DNA from 2 places in the Robertmurraya sp. GLU-23 genome. Region 2 is predicted to be linked to the other one. Evidence: a T-box and tRNA genes for the amino acid it is inferred to sense, from the RefSeq annotation. Region 2 holds a T-box; the other holds one or more tRNA genes.

Region 1 (3,386 bases), on a different contig from region 2:
TAAAAAGCGGAAACGGCTTGGTCAGGGACGACAGGCATAAGACGAAGACTGAAAGAGGTCCTGACCTCTGGAAGGCTTTGGCTTATGACCCCGAGTCCCTAGCCGTTGGAGCTGGATTCCGCTTGGAGAACTCTCTGTATTTCTTCTTCTTCAAAATATTATCTAGTTTTGAGAGAATGGTTAAAATTTCTCTTGAAAAAATGCGAAAAACTATTATAATAAAATAGTGTCGCATAAATAGTCTGGTGGCGATAGCGAAAAGGTCACACCCGTTCCCATACCGAACACGGAAGTTAAGCTTTTCAGCGCCGATGGTAGTTGAGGGTTTCCCTCTGTGAGAGTAGGACGTCGCCAGACGGTAACATTTATACTTTAATTATTCCACAGTAGCTCAGTTGGTAGAGCATTCGGCTGTTAACCGAACGGTCGCAGGTTCGAGTCCTGCCTGTGGAGCCATTAGGAGAGCTGTCCGAGTGGCCGAAGGAGCACGATTGGAAATCGTGTAGGCGGGCAAAACCTGTCTCAAGGGTTCAAATCCCTTGCTCTCCGCCATAATTATTATACTGGCCCCTTGGTCAAGCGGTTAAGACACCGCCCTTTCACGGCGGTAACACGGGTTCGAATCCCGTAGGGGTCACCATGTTTTTTCACGAAGTGAAAAAAACATTCCATATCGGAGGATTAGCTCAGCTGGGAGAGCACCTGCCTTACAAGCAGGGGGTCGGCGGTTCGATCCCGTCATCCTCCACCAAAATATTTTCGCAAAGCGAAAATATTTATCTTTCACGAAAGTGAAACAATATTATTGTCGCGGGGTGGAGCAGTCTGGTAGCTCGTCGGGCTCATAACCCGAAGGTCGCAGGTTCAAATCCTGTCCCCGCAATTAAGTTACTTCAAGGAAACTTGAAAAACTTTGGTCCCGTGGTGTAGCGGTTAACATGCCTGCCTGTCACGCAGGAGATCGCCGGTTCGATCCCGGTCGGGACCGCCATATTGTGGCTCAGTAGCTCAGTCGGTAGAGCAAAGGACTGAAAATCCTTGTGTCGGCGGTTCGATTCCGTCCTGAGCCACCATTATTCATGAACAATCTCGTTGTATCTGAATATATTAAATTCATATGGAGGGGTAGCGAAGTGGCTAAACGCGGCGGACTGTAAATCCGCTCCCTTGGGTTCGGCGGTTCGAATCCGTCCCCCTCCACCATTTTAGGGGTATAGTTTAAAGGTAGAACGAAGGTCTCCAAAACCTTTGGTGTGGGTTCGATTCCTACTACCCCTGCCAACTTTTTAATATGGCGGTTGTGGCGAAGTGGTTAACGCATCGGATTGTGGTTCCGACATTCGTGGGTTCGATTCCCATCAGTCGCCCCATTATATATAAAATTCTTCATTGGGCTATAGCCAAGCGGTAAGGCAACGGACTTTGACTCCGTCATGCGTTGGTTCGAATCCAGCTAGCCCAGCCATTTGCGGAAGTAGTTCAGTGGTAGAATACAACCTTGCCAAGGTTGGGGTCGCGGGTTCGAATCCCGTCTTCCGCTCCAAGTTTTGGCGGCATAGCCAAGTGGTAAGGCAGAGGTCTGCAAAACCTTTACCACCGGTTCGAATCCGGTTGCCGCCTCCAATTATTGCATCTATGATTCACTATTTAATATAGCTAAGATACGCCGGGGTGGCGGAACTGGCAGACGCACAGGACTTAAAATCCTGCGGTAGGTGACTACCGTACCGGTTCGATTCCGGTCCTCGGCACCAATGTTTTTTGCGAAGCGAATAGCGATCCTTACAATTGAATTATGCCGGTGTGGCGGAATTGGCAGACGCGCACGACTCAAAATCGTGTTCCTCTGGAGTGCCGGTTCGACCCCGGCCACCGGTATCTAAAAAGATAAAATCCTCACAAATCTTGTTGTAAATATGATTTGTGAGGATTTTTTTGTTTAAAACATCCCGTTCTCATTAGGGGAATCCTCTGGTATAGGTTGACCTATATCCCACATTTCAACGATGCGGCTATTTTGGAAACGAAAGATATGTACAACTACTCCTCCAAGGTCATCTGGATTCTGCCTTACATGGGAGTGAACTGCTACAGTATCCCCTTCTTGAATAGCTAGTTTGACTTCTAATATCTTGTGGGGATACTGAGCTGCATTATCTTCCATTGCAAGCTTAAGTGAATCTGCATCACCACGGAAATAGGGATTGTGGTGACGAAACTCAGTTTCTATGTACTTCTCATATGCTTCACTAACTTTCCCAGAGGCTACGAGCTGAAGAAAAGATATGGCCTTTTCTTTAAGAGAGTAGGTGGGAATAGAGTGCTGTTCCAAACTCAAATTCAAACATCCTTTCTTGTTAGAATTAATAGAAGTTTAAGGGATATATATATTTAAGTCAATGTATTTGAAAGCATCTGGTTGCGTGCTGCATATATAAAGAGCTTCTAATATTAGGGTAAAGGGTTCCATTTTTCAGGTGCTTTCTAAAATAATTACAAGAGGGTCCGCACTTTCGGTTGGAGGATCAGGTTAAGCACCCGAACTGATAAATAGACGGAGAAATTCCGTTTAATTAGTAATCAAGCTTAAAAAAGGCTTAAATAGGCGGAGATATTCCGCCTAATTGCTCAAAATATTCGAAAATAGGAGATTTTACTTTGAATAAGCGGAGAACCTCCCCTTATTTCCCCCCGAAACGAGCTCCATTCTGCAATTAACCGAAAATTCTCCGCTTATTTACCTTTTATTGATCACTCGATTAAGGACAACACATCTTGTGTAAAAATGATGTGATTTATATATCGAATATTTATTTCTTTTTAATATACCAATAAAGATGCCATACGACTGTCATTTCGACATGTATTTTAAGAAAACCCCTTCAAAACAGATCTCCCCCTACCATTTGGTAGGAGCTCATTTTATGTATTAAAGGATTCTTTAATAGGAAAGGAAAGGGTAATTCTTGTGCCTTTCATCGGTTTGCTGTCCACATGCACAGTGCCTCTCATGCTTTCGACAATCCGAAATACGACCATCATTCCTAAACCAGTCCCATTGTTGCCTTTTAATGAAAAGAACGGCTCCCCTAATCTAGCTACTTGTTCTGTGGTCATACCAATACCGGTGTCTGTAATACTTAGATGGACTCCATTTTCATCCTCTTTCGTGAACAAAAATAATATACCTCCAGACTTCATCGCATCGATACCATTTTTCGAGATATTCAGAAGTATTTGCTGGAATTTATGTGGATCACCAGTTATCGTGTGATTATGTAAAAAAGCTGTTTCAATCATTATTCCTTGTTTGTTGGCAAGTGGACGGATGATTTCAACGCATTTCTGGATCTCTTGCTCCAAGTCGAGTGGCAATTCAACTTCAG
Region 2 (3,386 bases):
CTTTTTACCTGTTACAGGGTCAACTACGTTCACCCAGTCTTCAATATTCGCAAGTGGCGATTCACCTGTACCAGACGGACGAATTTCTGTCGTTTTTGGCAACACCAATGGAAGCTCTGAATCAGGAACAGCTGTCATTGTTCCATCCTCCCAGTGAATGACTGGAATTGGCTCTCCCCAATAGCGTTGGCGGCTAAATAACCAATCGCGTAGACGGTACGTAACCTTCTTCGTTCCGATTTCTTTTTCCTCTAACCAAGCAATCATACGAGAAATCGCTTCTTCTTTGTTCATTCCATTTAAGAAGTCAGAGTTTACATGCTCACCATCACCTGTATAAGCTTCCTTGGAAACATCTCCACCTGCAACGACTTCCACAATTGGTAATTCGAATTTCTTAGCAAATTCGTAGTCTCTCTCATCATGACCAGGTACCGCCATGATCGCTCCTGTTCCATAGCTAACAAGTACATAATCAGCGATCCAGATTGGCATTTTCGCTCCATTAACCGGATTAATTGCATAAGCACCTGTAAATACACCTGTTTTGTCTTTAGCTAAATCGGTACGCTCCAAATCACTCTTGCTCTTGATCTGTTCAATGTATGCTTGAACCGCGTCGCGCATCTCAGCTGTCGTTATTCTTTCAACCAATGAATGCTCTGGTGCTAATACCGCATACGTTGCACCGAATAATGTATCAGGTCTTGTTGTAAAGACCGTAAACTGCCCATCATTACCCTCAATATTAAAAGTAATCTCGGCACCTTCAGAACGACCGATCCAGTTGCGTTGCATATCCTTTAAGCTCTCTGGCCAGTCAAGTTCTTCTAAGTCCTCTAATAAACGATCTGCATACGCAGTAATTTTTAATACCCACTGCTTCATTGGACGTCGTTCAACTGGATGACCACCACGTTCACTTTTTCCATCAATTACTTCTTCATTTGATAATACCGTTCCAAGAGCTGGACACCAGTTTACGGCTACCTCATCAATATAGGCTAGGCCTTTTTCAAACAACTTTAAGAAAATCCATTGTGTCCATTTATAATATTCAGGATCTGTAGTGTTCACTTCGCGATCCCAATCGTATGAGAAACCTAATGCCTTGATTTGACGCTTAAATGTGGCAATATTTAATGCCGTGAATTCAGCAGGATCATTCCCTGTGTCTAATGCATATTGCTCAGCTGGAAGACCAAACGCATCCCATCCCATTGGGTGTAAAACGTTATAGCCTTGCGCACGCTTCATACGTGATAAAATATCTGTTGCTGTGTACCCTTCTGGATGCCCTACATGCAGTCCAGCTCCAGATGGATATGGAAACATATCTAACGCATAAAATTTGCGCTTACCTTTTTCTTCACTAGTTTGAAACGTCTTGTTAACATCCCAAAAGCTCTGCCACTTTTTTTCAATTTCTTGATGATTAAAGCTCACTTTTAATTCCTCCTAAAAATACTTGTTTAAACGCAAAAAATCCCGTCCCTATAAAAAGGGACGAGAGGATTATGTAGAATCTCCCGCGGTACCACCCACATTAGTGCACAAGTCACTCGCTTCATTATCCTTAACGCGGAATACGGCAAGCATTACTTTCTTTCACACTTGCGACTCAAAGGCGAGTTCATGGACACCTGGTTGACTTTCACCATCCGTCAACTCTCTACTTTCAGGTATTTCTCACTACTACTCCTTATCATGGTCACCACATATTTAAGTATGATGCTATTGTAGTGTATTTTCTAGTTCGATGCAAGTTGTGTTTTGTAGCATATGAAGATAAGGAGTAGTGTGTGTGTATTTTTTATTGAACCGTATAGCCTGCGTCAATAACGACCGCTTGACCAGTAATCCCTTTCGCCGCTTCACTTGCCAGAAAAATCGCGTAACTAGCAATCTCATCAACAGTTAACAAGCGTTTTTGTGGGACGAGGGGGTAGAGAACATCCTCGAGAACTCTTTCTAACTCTACTCCTCTTGTCTTGGCTAGATCTGCTAGCTGATTACGTACCAGTGGAGTGTCCACATAACCTGGGCAAAGAGCGTTCACCGTAATTCCATAGGTTGCTGCTTCTAGGGCTGTTACTTTCGTTAACCCAATCACTCCATGCTTCGCACTATTGTATGCGGCTTTACCAGCGAACCCAACTAACCCATTGATAGATGCCATATTAATGATTCGACCGAAACCTTGTTTTTTCATATGAGGCAACACATGCTTTGTTAACATAAACGGTGCTGTTAACATGATTTTTATCAACAACTCAAACCTTTCTGTTGGAAATTCCTCAAGATATGATACATGTTGAAGTCCTGCATTATTGATTAACACATCAATGGATCCTAAATGAGAAATCACATGGTCAATCGCTGCAATAATTTCTTCTTCCTTTGTTACATCGCATTTGATTCCTATTGCCTCAAAACCTAACCCTCGAAGCTCGTTTGCTGAAGCGACAACCGCCTCTTCATTAACATCCGTTAAGACAATCTTTGCACCTTGCTCAGCAAACTTTCTACTAATCTCATATCCTATCCCCTGGGCTGCCCCCGTCACAAAAACACTCGGTTGGTCCTTCATGAGAAACTCCTTTCTAGATACCTACACCTAAAGAAAATAGAATAATCGCAAGAATTACACCTAAAGTAGGTACAATGACGGTTACGGCACCAACTGGATTATAGGCATCCTTATGACTTTCCCCACAAATGGCACGAACAGTTGTGACGACATATCCGTTATGAGGGAGAGAGTCCAATGCTCCAGATGAAATCGCAACGACTCGGTGGAGCGCTTCCGGATTAACTCCCATATCCATGTAATGAGGAGCAAGTAATGGCAAGGCAATCGCTTGACCACCAGAGGCTGAACCGGTCATACCCGCAATGACACTAACGGCTATTGCCCCTCCAATTAAAGGGCTTCCTGGAATGCTCGTCATAAAGTCAACAGCCACTCCAAAAGCAGGAACTGCCTTCGCAACACCGCCAAATCCTACAACAGCAGCTGTATTACCTATGGCAATTAAAGCACCAAGAGTTCCTTCTGAAACAGCACTCCAAAAGTTTTTAAAATATTTACGGTTAAGGGCATATGTCGCGATAACACCGCCCAAAAGTGCAATAATAAGTGCCGATTGCTTTAAGGAGTCATGAAAAATAAATGAAATTGCAAGAACTACGACTAACGGCAAAATCCCCATTAAAGGATTTGGTAGCTCTCTTTCTTCATTAACCGGATCACCATCTCGTTCAACAAAGTGCTCTCCTTTTTCCACCGCTTTTGTAATCATGCGCTTTAGCCACCAATAACCAAAAATCATCATAAATACGGCAACAATTAAGCTAACTTCCCATCCCGCATAAGGAGAAGTATT

Evidence for each region. A T-box is a leader RNA that pairs with one kind of tRNA and senses whether it is charged. The one in region 2 lies ahead of leuS (leucine--tRNA ligase), so its partner is inferred to be a tRNA-Leu.
Region 1: it has a tRNA-Leu gene. The T-box ahead of leuS (leucine--tRNA ligase) is inferred to sense a tRNA for this amino acid. The anticodon was not compared.

What each region holds. Positions count from the first base shown of each region.
Region 1 is NZ_JBRKCV010000025.1:49,947-53,332, reverse strand. Features, by position in the region: partial or broken rRNA gene ACVBAX_RS24085 (23S ribosomal RNA) at 1-2, shown strand, start outside; rRNA gene rrf (5S ribosomal RNA) at 242-357, shown strand; tRNA gene ACVBAX_RS24075 (tRNA-Asn) at 381-456, shown strand; tRNA gene ACVBAX_RS24070 (tRNA-Ser) at 460-552, shown strand; tRNA gene ACVBAX_RS24065 (tRNA-Glu) at 566-640, shown strand; tRNA gene ACVBAX_RS24060 (tRNA-Val) at 676-751, shown strand; tRNA gene ACVBAX_RS24055 (tRNA-Met) at 810-883, shown strand; tRNA gene ACVBAX_RS24050 (tRNA-Asp) at 916-991, shown strand; tRNA gene ACVBAX_RS24045 (tRNA-Phe) at 998-1,073, shown strand; tRNA gene ACVBAX_RS24040 (tRNA-Tyr) at 1,120-1,203, shown strand; tRNA gene ACVBAX_RS24035 (tRNA-Trp) at 1,208-1,281, shown strand; tRNA gene ACVBAX_RS24030 (tRNA-His) at 1,295-1,370, shown strand; tRNA gene ACVBAX_RS24025 (tRNA-Gln) at 1,391-1,465, shown strand; tRNA gene ACVBAX_RS24020 (tRNA-Gly) at 1,469-1,543, shown strand; tRNA gene ACVBAX_RS24015 (tRNA-Cys) at 1,550-1,623, shown strand; tRNA gene ACVBAX_RS24010 (tRNA-Leu) at 1,666-1,754, shown strand; tRNA gene ACVBAX_RS24005 (tRNA-Leu) at 1,798-1,878, shown strand; gene ACVBAX_RS24000 (nuclear transport factor 2 family protein) at 1,940-2,338, opposite strand; gene ACVBAX_RS23995 (ATP-binding protein) at 2,923-3,386, opposite strand, start outside.
Region 2 is NZ_JBRKCV010000017.1:44,935-48,320, forward strand. Features, by position in the region: gene leuS (leucine--tRNA ligase) at 1-1,446, opposite strand, end outside; T-box leader at 1,500-1,718, opposite strand; gene ACVBAX_RS20470 (3-hydroxybutyrate dehydrogenase) at 1,814-2,590, opposite strand; gene ACVBAX_RS20475 (GntP family permease) at 2,604-3,386, opposite strand, start outside.